DNA from 4 places in the Serratia sp. C2(1) genome. Region 2 is predicted to be linked to each of the others. Evidence: predicted binding sites of a transcription regulator. Region 2 holds the regulator's gene; each other region holds the start of a gene.
The links. Region 2 encodes CRP, which controls carbon source genes, mostly activating them, when cyclic AMP is high. Its sites were predicted from a motif close to ATGTGANNNNNNTCACAT; they were not measured.
Positions count from the first base shown of each region.

Region 1 (4,044 bases), on a different contig from region 2:
ACGAGATGGAAACGCGCGGCCATAAAGTGCAGCAGACCGCTATCGAGCAAGGTTACGATATTGCCGAAGAGGTGAGAAAGCACCTCTGGGCCGATATCATTATCCTGCAATCGCCGGTCTACTGGTTCGGCACGCCCTGGATCTACAAAAAATATGTCGACGAGGTCTTTACCGCCGGGTTGATGCAACAGAGCATGCTGATCGATGACGGCAGAACCCGCCAGGACCCGGACCGGCAATACGGCAGCGGCGGAAAAATGCAGGGCAAAAAATACATGCTGTCGTTAACCTGGAACGCCCCGCAGCAGGCCTTTGACGATAATAATCAGCAGCTCTTCGCCGGCAAATCCGTCGATGACATCTTCGTCAGCAATACCGCCAATTATAAATTCTGCGGCGTCGATATCCTTCCCGCCTTCTCCTGTTTCGACGTGATCAAATCCCCGGACATCAGCAATGACATAGAACGGCTGAAACAGCACCTGACGAACGCATTCGGCTAAGCAGCGCCGCATTTCCCGCTTCATCATTTTCGACCGCCGGCGATCTCTGCCGCAATCCCCGCTTAAGGCAACTTAAGCGGGCTTTTTGTTTTCAGGCCCGATGCTGCAATAAACGCTCGCTGCGATAGAAGCTGAACAGGCACCAGCCCAGAGCAATCAGCGCCAGCGGCGCGCCGACAAAGCCGATATTGCCCATGCCCAGGTGCAGGCTGACCTGATTGCCCAGCAGCGCACCGGCGCCGATACCGAAATTGTACAACCCGGAGTAGATTGACATCGCGACGTCGGTGGCATCCGGCGCCAGGTTCAACACCTTGGCCTGCATCGACAGGCCAATCGCCATGATCGCCACGCCCCATACCGCAAACAGCAGCGTCAGGTGGGTTTCGTCACCGGAGGCCGGCAGCAGCAGTAACAGGCTCAACATCAACAATGCGATGGCACCGATGAAAAAGCCCGACGGGAAACGTTCGCTGAAGCGGCTGAACAACAGGCTGCCGAAAATGCCGGCGGCCCCGAACAACAACAGCATCAGGGTGGTGAAGTTTTCCGACAGCCCGGCCACGGTCTGGATAAAGGGTTCGATATAGCTGTAGGCGGTAAAATGCGCCGTCACCACGATAATGGTCAGCATATACAGGCGAACCAGCGCCGGGCGCTTAAACAGCACCGGCACGCTGGCCAGGGAGCCGGAATGCTCGCTTTTCAGTACCGGCAACAGGCGCCACAGCAGCGCCAGCGCGAAGGTGGCGCAGACCGCGATGCCGATAAAGGTCATGCGCCACCCCAGCAACTGGCCGACGATGCGCCCCAACGGCAGGCCAAGCACCATCGCCAGCGCGGTGCCGCCCGCCAGCATGCTCAACGCGTGCGCTTTCTTGCCTGCCGGCGCTACACGAATCGCCAGCGAGGCGGTGATCGACCAGAAGACCGAGTGGGCCAGCGCGACCCCGGCACGGGAAATCACCAGCGTGGTGAAGTTCCATGCCACGGCGGTCAACACATGGCTGGCGATAAACAGAACAAACACCCCGATCAGCAGTTTGCGGCGCTCAATCTTGCTGGTCAGCAGCATGCACACCAATGAGGCGGCGGCGACGATCCAGGCGTAAATCGTGATGATCAGCCCGACCTGCTCGGTTTGCATCGAGAAGCTTTGGGCGATATCGCTCAATAGCCCGACCGGAATAAACTCGGTGGTATTGAAGATAAAGGCCGAAATGGCGAGGACAACCACGCGCAACCAGGCGGTCGAGCGCGAGACGTGGGTGTGTTCCATATTTAACGGGGTCCGAACAGGTGCGAGCAGTAGCGATATTTTAACCAACTGCCGATTAAAATGCGATATGCGTCACATTTTTATTGTGCTGTATTTTTCGACAACGGGCTCAGGCCGGTACCTGGTTTGCTGCCGGACAGGAACGCCTGTTGCCGGTAAATCTGTCGGGCCGATCCCCTGTTTCCCCCTTCCGGTCTCATCGCTGGCCACTGCCACTCCCGCATGGCGAAAGGCTGTGCTAATCTGTTGAACCTATACCCTTTTTCTCACCGTTGTTGATCTCCCGGCAGTCGCATCTTATTTAACGAGGACACCATGTCATTTATCTATGATTGGGCAGTGCTGCGGTTACGCGATATTTACGATCGCCGCATCACCGGCGCGCCGGTGCTCGACAGCGATCGCCTGTTCCCCGACGCACAACGTTTTACCGCCGCCTGGCCGCAGATACGTGACGAGGCACTGAGCGTTGCCCAGGATCTGCGCAATATCCCGCGTTTTCACGAAATCATGAGCGAACAGGCGTCGATCTCCGCCAACGATGCGCGCGACTGGCGGATGTTTATCATGCAGGCCTATGGCCAGCCGATAACCCGCAATCTTGAACGCTGCCCGACGCTGGCCGGGTTGATCGCCACCTCGCCGGACGTGCTTTCCGCCTCGCTGTCCTTCCTGGCACCCGGCAAGCAGGTGCCGGCGCACCGTGGCCCGTTTCGCGGCATTCTGCGCGGTTATCTGGTGCTGTCGATGCCCAAACGGGCCGACGGCGTTCCCGCAGCGGTGCTGAAAGTCGATGGGCGCGAATACCGGTTGAACGAGGGGGAATTTATGCTGTGGGATGACACCTTCGAACACGAAGTGTGGAATGACAGCGAGGACGTGCGCACCGTGCTGCTGCTGGATATTCGCCGCCGCGATTTGCCTGCCGGCCTGCGCATGTTGTCCAGCGGCATCATCGCGCTGGTGCGGCTGAACGTGCGCTGGATCCAGCGCCAGTTCTAAATCGATGGCCGGGAGCTTCCCTGCCCCGGCCCGACGGTTCAAACCCCGCCCAGATAGGCTTTCCTCACCTCCTGATTGCTCAACAACTCCGCACCGCTGCCGGTCAGGCGAATTTGGCCGTTGACCATCACATAGCCGCGATCGGACAGTTTCAGCGCATGGTTGGCATTTTGTTCCACCAGAAACAGCGTCATGCCGCCACGGGTCAGTTCGCGCAGAATACTGAAGATCTGTTTGACGATAATCGGCGCCAGCCCCAGGCTCGGCTCGTCCAGCAGCAACAGCTTCGGCCGGCTCATCAGCGCGCGGGCGATGGCCAACATCTGCTGCTCGCCGCCGGACATGGTCATCGCACGCTGGTTGCGCCGTTCTTTCAGGCGCGGGAACAGATCGAACATGCGCTGCAAATCTTCATCCACATAGCGGTTGCCAAGGGTAATGGTGCCCATCAGCAGGTTTTCCTCCACGCTCATATCCGGGAAAATACGCCGCCCTTCGGGTGCCTGGGCGATGCCGCTACTGGCCACGTAATGGGTGGAACGCCGGCTGATATCCTCGCCGCGAAACAAGATCTGCCCGCCGCTGATCCGCGGCTGGCCGAAAATCGACATCAGCAGCGTGGATTTCCCCGCGCCGTTGGCGCCGATCAGCGCGACGGTTTCCCCTTCGTTCACCTGCAACGACACCTGCTGCAACGCCTGAATCGGGCCATAAAACACGTCTACGTCGCGAAACTCCAACATCGCGTTGCTCATCCCGCCAGCTCCTCTTCATCCGCACCAAGGTAAGCGGCTATCACCGTATCGTTATGCTGAATTTCTTTCGGCGTGCCTTCGGCGATCACGTCACCGTGATCGAGCACGATCACCCGATCGGAGATCTCCATCACCATGCCCATATCGTGTTCGATCAGCAGCACCGTAATGCCGTGATGCTGGCGCAGAAAACGGATAATGCGGCTCAGCGTCGCCGTCTCCACCGGGTTCAGCCCGGCGGCCGGTTCATCGAGACAAATCATCTCCGGCGTGGTGCACATGGCGCGGGCGATTTCCAGCCGCCGCTGCTGGCCGTAAGACATCTCCCCCGCCAGCCGGTTGGCGCAGTCCGTCAGCTCCACCACCTCCAGCCAGTAGAAGGCGCGGTTCAGCGCGTCGTTTTCCGCCCGGCGATAACCGGGCGTATTGAGCACGCCGGCGATCAAATTGCGGTTGCTCAGCATGTGCTGGGCCACCAGCAGATTCTCCACCACCGACATCTCGC
Region 1 is NZ_JAZFBA010000001.1:657,950-661,993, reverse strand. It holds gene V2S86_RS03040 (NAD(P)H-dependent oxidoreductase) at 1-503, shown strand, start outside; gene V2S86_RS03035 (sugar transporter) at 595-1,782, opposite strand; gene V2S86_RS03030 (aspartyl/asparaginyl beta-hydroxylase domain-containing protein) at 2,098-2,784, shown strand; gene V2S86_RS03025 (ABC transporter ATP-binding protein) at 2,823-3,539, opposite strand; gene V2S86_RS03020 (ABC transporter ATP-binding protein) at 3,536-4,044, opposite strand, start outside.
Region 1: V2S86_RS03035 (sugar transporter) is a predicted target of CRP. The motif match lies at 1,843-1,860, and genes of this name have one in related genera.

Region 2 (4,044 bases):
TCGGGCCTGAGGCCAACGACTTCGGCCTGCTGCAACAGAGCTTTATCGAGTACGGCAAGAACGGCACCGGACGGTCGCGCAAGTATCTTCATACCTACGACGAAGCGGTGCCCTATAACCAGGTACCCGGCACCTTTACACCCTGGGAAGCGCTGCCAGCGCCGACCGACGTGCTGTTCTATGAAGGGTTGCATGGCGGCGTAGTTACCGAACATACCGACGTGGCCAAACATGTCGATCTGCTGGTCGGCGTGGTACCGATCGTTAACCTGGAGTGGATACAAAAACTGATCCGCGATACCGGCGAGCGCGGCCATTCCCGTGAAGCGGTGATGGATTCTGTGGTGCGTTCGATGGAGGACTATATCAACTACATTACGCCGCAGTTCTCCCGCACCCACATCAACTTCCAGCGCGTGCCGACGGTCGATACCTCCAACCCGTTCGCCGCCAAAGCCATTCCTTCACTGGATGAAAGCTTCGTGGTGATTCATTTCCGTGGGCTGGATCAGATCGATTTCCCTTATCTGCTGGCAATGCTGCAAGGCTCGTTTATCTCGCACATCAATACGCTGGTCGTGCCGGGCGGCAAGATGGGGCTGGCGATGGAGCTGATCATGGCGCCGCTGGTGCAGCAACTGCTGGAAGGCAAAAAAATCGAGTAATGGGCCGGAGCGCGGCGGCAGGCCGCGCCCCTAAATTCTTGCGTTTTACGCCACGTCGCGGATTTCAAAGCTGTGGGTCACGCTGGCGGCCTTGTTCAGCATCAGCGATACCGAGCAATATTTCTCGGCGGAGAGGTTCACCGCACGTTCAACGATCTTGTCGGTCAGATCTTTACCGGTCACGATAAAATGCAGGTTGATATGGGTAAATACGCGCGGCGCTTCTTCACGCCGTTCGGAGGTCAGTTTCACCTCGCAATCGCGCACGTCATTCCGCCCTTTTTTCAGGATCGACACCACGTCGATAGCGCTGCATCCGCCCACCGACATCAGCACCATTTCCATTGGGCTGGGCGCTTTATCGCCGGCATTGCCATCCATCAATACCTGATGGCCGGACGCGGATTCACCCAGAAACGTCAACCCTTCTACCCACTTAACTCTTGCCTGCATGCTGGTCACTCCGGTTAATTTCTTAAAATCAGGGTACGCTTTCGCATAGAAACTGGCAACGGAACCTGATGCTAATCATGCGCGAGCAAGACAACACGAGACACCCGCCTCACTCTGTGCTACAAACAGAGCCGCAATAAATCTTTCCGGGACACTGATTTCAGGGAAACTCCCAGAGAAAGGCTCCTTTACCGGTATGTTAATAGAATGTAGCTTGCAGCTCTCCCGGCAAGTTAATATGCTAGAGCGACAGCGTATATTTATGACACGCCTCAAAACCTGCTGCCAGCCACCCTTAAAACAACGGCGACAGCACGTTTTACAGGGAACTCTGACCCCTGTGACACAAGGCAGCGATAACAACAGAGGATAACAGCGAATGGTTCTCGGCAAACCGCAAACAGACCCTACACTCGAATGGTTCCTGTCTCATTGCCATATCCACAAATATCCATCCAAAAGTACGCTGATTCACCAAGGTGAAAAAGCCGAAACGCTTTACTACATCGTAAAAGGCTCCGTCGCGGTGCTGATTAAAGATGAAGAAGGTAAAGAGATGATCCTGTCCTACCTTAACCAGGGGGATTTCATCGGCGAGCTTGGATTATTTGAAGAAGGCCAGGAGCGTAGCGCCTGGGTCAGGGCGAAGACCGCCTGTGAAGTGGCTGAGATTTCTTACAAGAAATTCCGCCAGCTGATTCAGGTCAACCCGGACATCCTGATGCGCCTGTCAGCGCAGATGGCAAGCCGCCTGCAAGTGACCTCAGAGAAAGTGGGTAACCTCGCCTTCCTGGACGTTACCGGCCGCATCGCGCAAACGCTGCTGAACCTGGCGAAACAGCCCGATGCCATGACTCACCCAGACGGCATGCAGATCAAAATCACCCGCCAGGAAATTGGCCAGATCGTCGGTTGCTCACGTGAAACCGTCGGCCGCATTCTGAAAATGCTGGAAGATCAAAACCTGATCTCCGCCCACGGCAAAACCATTGTCGTTTACGGCACGCGTTAATCACTGAAAAAACGGCGCGATGATTCGCGCCGTTTTTTTATGCCCCGACCGACCATGTGGCGTCGACTGATTTACCACCCGGAAGTCAATTACGCACTGCGGCAAACGCTGGTGCTGTGTCTGCCGGTGCTCCTTGGCCTGCTGATTGGCCACCTGCAACTCGGCCTGCTGTTTTCCCTGGTTCCCGCCTGCTGTAACATCGCCGGGCTGGACACGCCCCACAAACGTTTTTTCAAACGCCTGATCGTCGGCGGCTCACTGTTCGCACTCAGCAGCCTGTTGCTGCAGCAGGCGTTGCTATGGCAACTGCCGCTGCCGGCGTTAATGCTCGGCCTGGCCCTGCTGCTCGGCGTCAGCGGCGAAATCAGCCCGTTGCATGCCCGCCTGCTCCCCGCCGCGTTGATCGCCGCCATTTTTACGCTCAGCATGGCCGGCACGGTGCCGCTGTGGTACGCCCCCTTGCTGTATGGGGTGGGGACAGCCTGGTACGGCCTGTTCACCTGGTTCTGGTTCAAGCTGTGGAAAGAACAGCCGATGCGCGAATCGCTGAGCCAGCTTTATCTGGAACTGGCGGACTACTTCGAAGCCAAGTATTCCCTGTTGACCCAACATACCGATCCGCAAACTGCGTTACCGCCGCTGCTGGTGCGCCAGCAAAAAGTGATGGACCTGATCAGCCTGCTGTATCAGCAGCTTAACTTTTTGCCGCACGCCAATAATCTCGAGCAAAAACGCCTGCAACGGACCTTTCAGGTCGCGCTGGATTTGCAGGAGCACATTACCGTCAGCCTGCACCTGCCGGAAGAAGTGCAAAAGCTGGTGGAGCAGAGCCAGGCCGAGGCGATTATCCGCCGCAATGCGCAGGTGATTGCCGGCCGGCTGCGCACGGTGGCGCACGATATTCTCTACCATCAATACTCCCAGCGCTTCAGTATGACCCACGAGCTGGCCGCCCTGGAGAAAGTGGCCGCACAACACCCCGACAACCCGGTGGGTCAGTTCTGCTACTACCACTTCAGCCGTATCGCTCGCCTGCTGCGCACCCAGCATCCGTTATACCGCCGCGATCTGATGGCCAATCAAAGCCGCCTGCCGTTCTGGCCGGCGCTGTTCAGCTACCTGTCGTTCAAATCCAACGCCCTGCGCAATGCGGCCCGTCTGGGGGTGATGCTGGCGGCGGGCAGCAGCCTGGGTATGGTGTTCAACCTGCCAAAACCTTACTGGATCCTGCTGACCATCATGCTGGTGAGCCAGAACGGCTACAACGCCACCCGGGTGCGCATCCAGCACCGTGCGCTCGGCACATTGGCCGGGCTGGTGATCGCCGCCGGGTTGCTGCAGTTGCAGATGCCCGAGAGCGCTACCCTGAGCGTGATGTTGGTCATTACGCTGGCGGCCTATCTGGTTTCGCGTAAAAACTACGGATTGGCGGTGATCGGCTTTACGGTGACGGCGGTCTATACCCTGCAACTGCTGGCGCTGAACGGCACGCATTTCCTGATCCCTCGCCTGATCGACACCCTGATCGGCTGCGTGTTGGTGTTCGGCGGCACCATCTGGCTGTGGCCACAGTGGCAAAGCGGCCTGCTGCGCAAGAACGCTCATCAGGCGCTGGAGAAAGATCAACAGGCGCTTCGCCTGCTGCTGGAAGAGCAGGAACCCGATCCCAGCGCGCTGGCTTACGCGCGCATGCAGGTGAACCAGGCGCACAACGCGCTGTTCACTTCGCTTAACCAGGCGATGCAGGAGCCGGGGTTTGAATCCAGCTATCTGGCAGATATGCGCCTGTGGGTGACGCACAGTCAATTTATTGTCGAACACCTGAACGCCATGACCATTCTGGCGCGCGAGCACTATATGCTGACGCCAAAGCTGGCGCAGGAGTATCTGCAAACCTGCGAGATCGCGCTGCAA
Region 2 is NZ_JAZFBA010000006.1:26,751-30,794, forward strand. It holds gene V2S86_RS22785 (phosphoribulokinase) at 1-665, shown strand, start outside; gene V2S86_RS22790 (OsmC family protein) at 711-1,118, opposite strand; gene crp (cAMP-activated global transcriptional regulator CRP) at 1,498-2,130, shown strand; gene V2S86_RS22800 (YccS/YhfK family putative transporter) at 2,185-4,044, shown strand, end outside.

Region 3 (4,044 bases), on a different contig from region 2:
CGTCAACGGAATGGCAGCCAGTACCGAACCCAGCGCGTAGGCGGTGATCATCTGCCCGGCAAGCGAAGGCGACACCTGCAGGCCGGGGGCGATCTGGGCCAGCAAACCGGCGGGAAGAGTTTCGGTAGCAATGCAAATAAATCCCGTCATGGCTAATGCCAGCAGCGCGGCAATCGGCAAAGGCTGTGCCGCCTCGGGGTTTGCCCTGGCATCGCTGCAATGGGTCGTTGTTTGGCTCATGCTTTATCCATTTATGTATCGATCAGTACAAATATAGGCGACAGCGAAATGCACGCGTTTCGCCAGCGTGCATTTCGGTCAGTTCGTCACTGGAATTGATTTATGTATCGAGTGGTATAATTATGCTAAGGAGCTATCATCTGAGTGTCAACAAGATTTATACTAATCGGTATATAACTTACAAACCTGGAGTCAGTCATGGCACAACTGGGTCGCCCTCGCCGGTTCGACCGCGACGAGGCCGTTCAGCAGGCATTGCATCTGTTTTGGCAACATGGGTATGAGGCCACGTCTTTGGCTCAGCTTAAAGCGCAGATTGGCGGCGGCATTACCGCGCCCAGCTTTTATGCCGCCTTTGGTTCGAAAGAGGCGCTGTTCAGAGAAGCGGTAGCCTGCTATCTCAACAGCTATGGGCGGGTCAATGATGCGCTCTGGGATGACTCGTTACCCCCCAGAGTGGCGATTGAAACCTCGCTGCGCCGCTCGGTGAAGATGCAGTGTGAGGATCAACATCCCAAGGGGTGCATGGTCGCCTTGGGCGTCATGTCAGGCGGTGCGGAGGAGCACTCGGCGGTGCTGAAACCGCTTGCCGATTCGCGCCGGCGTACGCTGAACGGTTTTATTCACTGCATCAAAAGAGGCATTGCCGGCGGCGAACTGGCCAGGGATACCGACGCTGCCGCCATCGCCACCTTGTTCGACAGTTTCCTGCTGGGCGTTTCGACGTTGGCGCGCGACGGCGTCAGCCATGCGGTGCTCGATAGCGCCATCACGCCCTTGCTGGCGGTTTGGGACGCAAACACCGGAGCCTGACAATACCGATGTCGAACAACGCCTGGCCGCGATCACTGCTCCAGGCGTTGCGCCAGCAGACGCAGCTGTTCGGCAATCTGCTTCAAGTCCTTGTCGTTATGCTCGCGCGGCCCGGTGGAATTACGGATCACCAGCTTTGCCGACAAAATCGATGACGCGCGAGACGGCTCGCTCTCGCTGGTATTGAGCACCTTCCTGACCGCTTCCTTGCCCTGTAAATCCAGATCCAGCGAGACGGTGGTCAACGCCGGGTAGAAGAAGGCGCTTTCATAAGCATCGTCATAGCCAATCACCGACTTTTGCCCCGGTATCGGCAGTTGGTTCTGATGGAAAGCGCTTAGCAGCCCGAGCGCCATTTGGTCATTCCCCACCAGCACCGCCGAGAAATGCGGGGTCTCGCGCAGCATCTGCAATGCGCCGGCGTAACCGCTTTGCGCGTCCCAGTTGCCGTGCAGCACCGTGACCGGCGTCAGGCCATAATCCTGCAGCGCCTCCTGCCAGTTCTTGAGCCGCAGATTGGCCGAAATGGAATATTGCGGCCCAGCCAGCAAGGCAAAGTCGCGGTGCCCCAGTTCGTATAAATACTTGACGCTGGCGCGGGTGCCGTCCGCCGGGTTGAAAGAAACGTTAAACACGGAACTGTAAGGGTCAACGTCGAGGAACAGGCAGGTAATGTCATCGTTGTCGGCGGCAATTTTTTCCGCTGCCGTCGTCTCCAGCGGTACGTTGATGATAACCTTTTCTACCCGCTGCGATTTGAGATCGTTGATCGAGTCCTGTATGCCATGATTGACGTTCTCATCGATCATTGAAATCAGTACCTGATAACCTTCCGCATTGGCGTAACGTTTTACCGCCGCCGCCACCTGCGAAGGGGCATGCAGAGCCAGGGAGATGGTGACCAGCCCCACCGTTCGGCTCTGTTTGCCCACCAACTGCTGCGCCAGGCGATTGGGCACGTACCTGAGCAATTCAATGGATTGCTCGACCTTGCGACGCGTGGCTTCAGAGACATTGGCCGACTTGTTCAGCACCCGTGAAACCGTCTGGTAAGACACGCCGGCATGACGGGCAACATCCTCTAACGTGGTGCTTTTCGACTTCATAATCCGTTCCCTGTGATTGCTCTGAACTGATTGTAACAGGCCCCCTCCTCACCGCATAGTTACCCCGATCACATCCATCAAATTTCCAAAAAAGTTATTCGTTCACATGCCATGTCTTAGTGATCCCTCTCACTAACCGTTACAAATCCCGCTGTTTTATTTGCACTAAATCACAATAAATCAACAATGCGATTGTTTGTTGTCATGATTAGCCATTCTATTGCTGCGTGGATGTGAACGTAATACAAAAAACATAATGAGGCATACATGAAAACAAGACTACGCACATTGTCTGTCGCTTTGGCGATGGCGCTTTCCTCACCGGTCGCCTTTGCCGTCGAGACCCCAGGGATCGATTTCCATGGCTACCTGCGTTCCGGGGTCGGCGTATCGCAGGATGGTGGATTAGAAGAATGGCAGAAAAACAAAATTGGCCGTCTGGGCAACGAGTCCGATACCTACGGTGAAATCGAACTGGGCAGTGAAGTCTACAAAAAGAACGACGTCAGCTTCTATCTCGACACTATGGTCAGCATGGTATCGGACGGCTCGAACGACAGCGAAACCACGCTGGGGGATGACGCCGAATTCGGGTTGCGTCAGCTTAATCTGCAAATCAAGGGGCTGATCCCGGGCGACCCGAACGCGGTGATTTGGGGCGGCAAGCGCTACTATCAGCGCCATGACCTGCACATCATAGATACCAAATACTGGAACATATCCGGCGCCGGTGCCGGCGTGGAAAACCTCTCCTTCGGGCCGGGCGCCATCTCCGTGGCCTGGATCCGCGGTGACGGCAACGACGTGGACTACCGTGTCGACAACGATAACGACCTCAACATCAACTATATCGACCTGCGCTATGCCGGCTGGAAGCCGTGGACCGGTGCCTGGACCGAGTTTGGTATCGACTATGCGATGCCGAACCCGACCAACAAGCAAAAAGAGTACGGCGGCCTGTATGACGCAGAAAACGGCGTGATGCTGACCGGCGAGATCAGCCAGGACATGCTGGGCGGCTATAACAAATTGGTGTTGCAGTACGCTACCAAAGGTCTGGCGCAGAACATGGTGTCCCAGGGCGGCGGTTGGTATGACGTCTGGAACAATACCCGCGATGCCACCGGTTATCGGGTGATCAATACCGGGCTGATCCCGATTACCGATAAGTTCTCCCTTAACCACGTGTTGACCTGGGGTTCGGCCAACGACCTCAGCGATGCGATCGACAAAAGCAACCTGATCTCTCTGGTGGGCCGGGCGCAGTACCAGTTCACGCAGTACGTGCGCGGCATTGGCGAAGCCGGCGCTTTCTACCAGAAAGATGACCACAAAGACGGCAGCCATTACAAGCAAGGCGGCGAGAAATACACGCTGGCGCTGGGGCTGGCGGATGGGCCGGAATTCATGTCCCGCCCTGAATTGCGCGTATATGCCTCCTATCTCAATGATTCAGAGCAAGGCAATTCATTCAAGGACGGCACCGCCAGCAATACCTGGAACTTTGGCGTGCAGGTTGAAGCCTGGTGGTAACAGGCATGCCCCAGGGTAAATAACGACTCTTGGCTTATTGGCAGACCTTAACTTTCTCTCATCATTATCTCCTGTGTCTTTGACGACGCTCTCCGGTTGCTGTCGTCCATGGGTAACCACCCTTGGGTGGTTACCCATTATTTTTTATTCCTGATGATTAACCGAGAACCGTTCCGCCAATAATTTACGCAAATTATCCGACTGCTTGCCAAATATCGCGTGAACCTCCTGACCAATAATAATGACCCCCAACGCGCCCGACTGCTGCAAACCTTCCGTATCGACTTTGGCTAAATCCACCACCGTCACGCGCAAGCGGGTAATACAGGCATCGACATGCCGGATATTTTCT
Region 3 is NZ_JAZFBA010000001.1:1,640,549-1,644,592, forward strand. It holds gene V2S86_RS07615 (MFS transporter) at 1-240, opposite strand, end outside; gene V2S86_RS07620 (TetR/AcrR family transcriptional regulator) at 439-1,053, shown strand; gene V2S86_RS07625 (LacI family DNA-binding transcriptional regulator) at 1,086-2,159, opposite strand; gene V2S86_RS07630 (maltoporin) at 2,427-3,692, shown strand; gene V2S86_RS07635 (PTS transporter subunit EIIB) at 3,837-4,044, opposite strand, start outside.
Region 3: V2S86_RS07630 (maltoporin) is a predicted target of CRP. The motif match lies at 2,318-2,335, and genes of this name have one in related genera.

Region 4 (4,044 bases), on a different contig from region 2:
ATGACTCCTTGTTGTGATTAGACAGCGGTAAGTATTACCCCAAAACCGCCGATGCGCCTGCACAACAAATAAAATTAAATTATTTCTTTTTCAAAGAAATATTTAATTTTAATGCTTTTTTTCTGAAAATCTAAACAACCTCACTCAATATTTAATAAAAACGTATCCGTTATTTTCCTTACGCCCCTAAACAACGAGTAAGGAATTATTATGAACTATCAATTTGAAAATCTGGTGTTTGAAGGTGGCGCTATGGCAACGTTTTGGAACTGTTGGAAATGCGCGCGGATTGAATCCAGCCGCCAGGGTGTGGAACGGGCAAAAAAATCCCCGCGGGGGCGGGGAAAGGCAAAGAAATGCTTAGGTCTTATTGGTTATTATGCGAAAAATTTAGCCAGTACCAGCAGGGAGAGCGAAACGTTAATCGCGCCGCCGATACGGGTAGCAATCTGGGCAAACGGCATCAGCGACATGCGGTTGCCGGCGGTAAGAATGGCGACGTCACCGGTGCCGCCCTGCCCGCTCTGGCAGCAGGAGACAATCGCCACATCAATGGGATGCATGCCAATTTTCTTGCCGACGAAGAAGCCGGTCGCCACCAGCGCGCAGACGGTGCTGACAATCACCACCAGGTTCTGCAGGGTGAAGGCATTCACCAGTTCCTGCCACGGGGTGATCGCCACGCCGACGGCAAACAGAATCGGATAGGTCACTGCGGTGCGGAAAAATTTATACACCACCTGCGAACCTTCCTGAATGCGCGGCGACACGCCGTGCGCCAGCTTCACCGCTACGGCGGCAAACAGCATGCCGACCGGTGCAGGCAGACCAATCATGCGGTGCAGCAACATCCCCACCATGTACAGCAAAATAGCCAACAACGCGCCGCAGGCAATGGTGCTGACATCCACCTTGCCGCTGATTTTATCCACGGCGGCCATATCGCCGTCACCCTGTTTGCTTGGCATCAGGCTGCCTTCGCCGGTCAGGTGCGGATAGCGTTTGCCGAGCTGGTTGAGCAGGCCGGCAAGGATAATGGCGGTCAGGCTGCCGAGCATGACGATCGGCAGAATACGGCCCAGCGCCACGCCCTGTTCCATATGCAGGATCGCCGCGTACCCCATCGACAGCGGTATAGCCCCTTCGCCGACGCCACCGGCCATGATCGGCAGGATCAGGAAGAAGAAGATCTGGAACGGCTCCAGCCCAAGCGCCATACCGACCGCCATCCCCACCAGCATGCCGACAATCTCACCGCACAGCATGGGCGCGAAGATCCGCAGGAAGCCCTGAATCAGCACCTGACGGTTCATGCTCATAATGCTGCCGACAATAATGCAGCAGATATAGAGATAAAGAATATTGGTCGATTTATAGAATTTGGTGGTCGATTCCACCACTACGTCCGGCAGCAGACCATAATGCACCAATGCGGAAGGAATAAAGGTGGCGCAGATCGCCGCCGCTCCCATTTTGCCGATCAGCGGCAGGCGTTTGCCAAACTCGCCGCAGGCAAAGCCAAAGAAAGCCAGCGTGGCGACCATTACCACGATATCGCTCGGTAATTTCCCCTCCAGGCAATCCAGTAAAATAAGTACGCCGGCCAGAATAAAGAACGGTAACGGAATAATCCCTACTTTGTAATTGTCCAGTATGTGCCACCATTTTTCTCTCAGCGGTATTTCAGCCGTTTTGTCTTTGGCGACGAGGTAAGAATCATCTGTTGTGCTCATAATCTGGCCTCTTATTAGTTTGTTCGGCCATCATAGAGAAATGCACGGATTATCTGTTGTGATTTTGTTCAAAATTAAAAAGGGTTTTTAATGGTGGTTATGGTTTCTATGGTGTTAATTGGGATTATGTAAAATATGGCGCGGTGTTAATGGTGTTAATGCTATTTTTATTTAAAATTTATCCGTTTTATCGCAGCCGTTGAATAGCGATACCCGGTAAGTATAATCCCGTGTCTGCGATCACAACTTGCTCGAGCGCAATATTACATTAATCATGACTCATGATAGGGTAAGCGCTCAGGATCTCTCAGGGTGAACCCAGGCCATGCGCGTAAAACTCTCATTTCAAATCAAGCTTTTCCTGTGCCTGGTCGCCTTCTCCTGTCTGCTGCTGACGCTGATTGGCGCCTATACCTACCATCAGTTGGATGCCCAGTTGCATCGCGACCTTGGGGTGCGGGCGCAGGTACAGGCGCGGGAGATTGCTTTGATCCCCTCCCTGGTCAGCGCCGTGGAAAAAAACGACCTTGGGCAAATCGCTGCGCTGATGAAGAAAATACGCGCCAGCAGCGATGCCAGTTATATTGTCATCGGCGATAATCGCGCCAGGCATCTTTACCATTCTGAATACGCCGATCGCTTCGGTACGCCGATGGTCGGCGGCGATAATAAAGAAGTATTGGAAGGGAAAAGCATTATTTCGATCCGCAAAGGCGGCATCGGCATTTCATTGCGCAGCAAAGCACCGATACTGGATGACAATAATCATGTCATCGGCATTGTTTCCGTTGGCTATCTGAAGTCACATATCGACAATTTGAATGCGCGAACCCTGACGCAGATCGTCGGTTCCATTGTGTTGTTGTTAATTGCCCTGTTTATTTTTTCCTGGCTGCTATCGAAAAATTTAAAACGCCAAATGTTCTGGCTTGAGCCCAAAGAAATTGCGTTGCTGGTGCGCCAGCAAAAAGCCCTGCTGGAAGCGATCTATGAAGGCGTTATTGCCGTCGATCCCCAGTTGCGGATCATCACCATCAACCACGCGGCGCGCGAACTGCTGGATCTGCGGCAACCCGCCAGCACCCTGATGGGCCGTGAAATCGGCGAAGTGATCCAGTCGCAGCCGGACTTCTTCGGTGCGTCGCAACTGGGGCATGACACTCACGATGAAGTGTGCCGCTTCAACCACGTGCGGGTGATCGCCAGCCGGGTGCGCATCATGCAAGAAGATGTGCTGCAAGGCTGGGTGATCAGTTTCCGCGACAAAAATGACATCAATACCCTGAGCAGCCAGCTAAGCCAGGTAAAGCGCTATGCCGACAACCTGCGCATTATGCGCCATGAACAACTGAACTGGACCGCTACCCTCGCCGGATTACTGCATATGCAGCGTTACGACGAGGCAATCCGTTATGTAGAGGCTCAGTCGGAAGGCGCACAGGAGATCCTCGATTTCATCTCTCAGCGCTTCAGTTCGGCCGCGCTGTGCGGCTTGCTGTTGGGCAAGTACTCCAGCGCGAAGGAAAAAGGCGTCGAATTGCGCTTTGATCCCGCCTGCCAACTGCGGCAGATCCCGGCGGCGCTGAACGAAACCGAACTGATGTCGATCATCGGTAATTTGCTGGATAATGCGGTAGAAGCTACGCTGCATTGCGATGCGCCGCACGAAGCGGTAGAACTCTATATCAGCGACAGCAGCAATGAGTTGGTGATTGAAGTGGCCGATCGCGGCACCGGCATTGCGGCGGAGGTGCGCGATACGCTGTTTGAGCAGGGCGTCACCACCAAAGATGACAAAGGCGACCACGGTATCGGCCTGCATCTGGTCGCCAGCCATGTGGCACAGGCGCACGGCAGCATAGAAGTGTCGGACAACGATCCGCACGGCGCCATATTTTCCTTATTTATCCCCTATGACTTTCGAGCCGCAAGCAACAATGCCGAGGTTTGAAAGACGACGGATAAAGACCTAAAACCTTATAACAGTCTTGAGCACCCGATTATGCAACACGAAGCACTGGACGTTTTGATCGTGGAAGATGAGCCGCAGCTGGCGACGCTGCACGCAGAGTTCATCGAGCAGAACTTTGCTCTGCGGGTGGTGGCTCATGCCGCCACGCTGGCCGAAGCCAGGGCCAACGTCAACGCGCACCAGCCACGGCTGATCCTGCTGGATAACTTTCTGCCGGACGGCCAGGGCATTGAACTGATGGAAGAGCCGGCGGTGAAAAACCCCGGGTGTTCGGTGATCTTTATTACCGCCGCCAGCGATATGAATACCTGCAGCCAGGCGATCCGCAACGGTGCCTTC
Region 4 is NZ_JAZFBA010000001.1:22,017-26,060, reverse strand. It holds gene V2S86_RS00110 (2-hydroxycarboxylate transporter family protein) at 378-1,733, opposite strand; gene V2S86_RS00105 (sensor histidine kinase) at 2,059-3,684, shown strand; gene V2S86_RS00100 (response regulator) at 3,736-4,044, shown strand, end outside.
Region 4: V2S86_RS00110 (2-hydroxycarboxylate transporter family protein) is a predicted target of CRP. The motif match lies at 1,790-1,807, and genes of this name have one in related genera.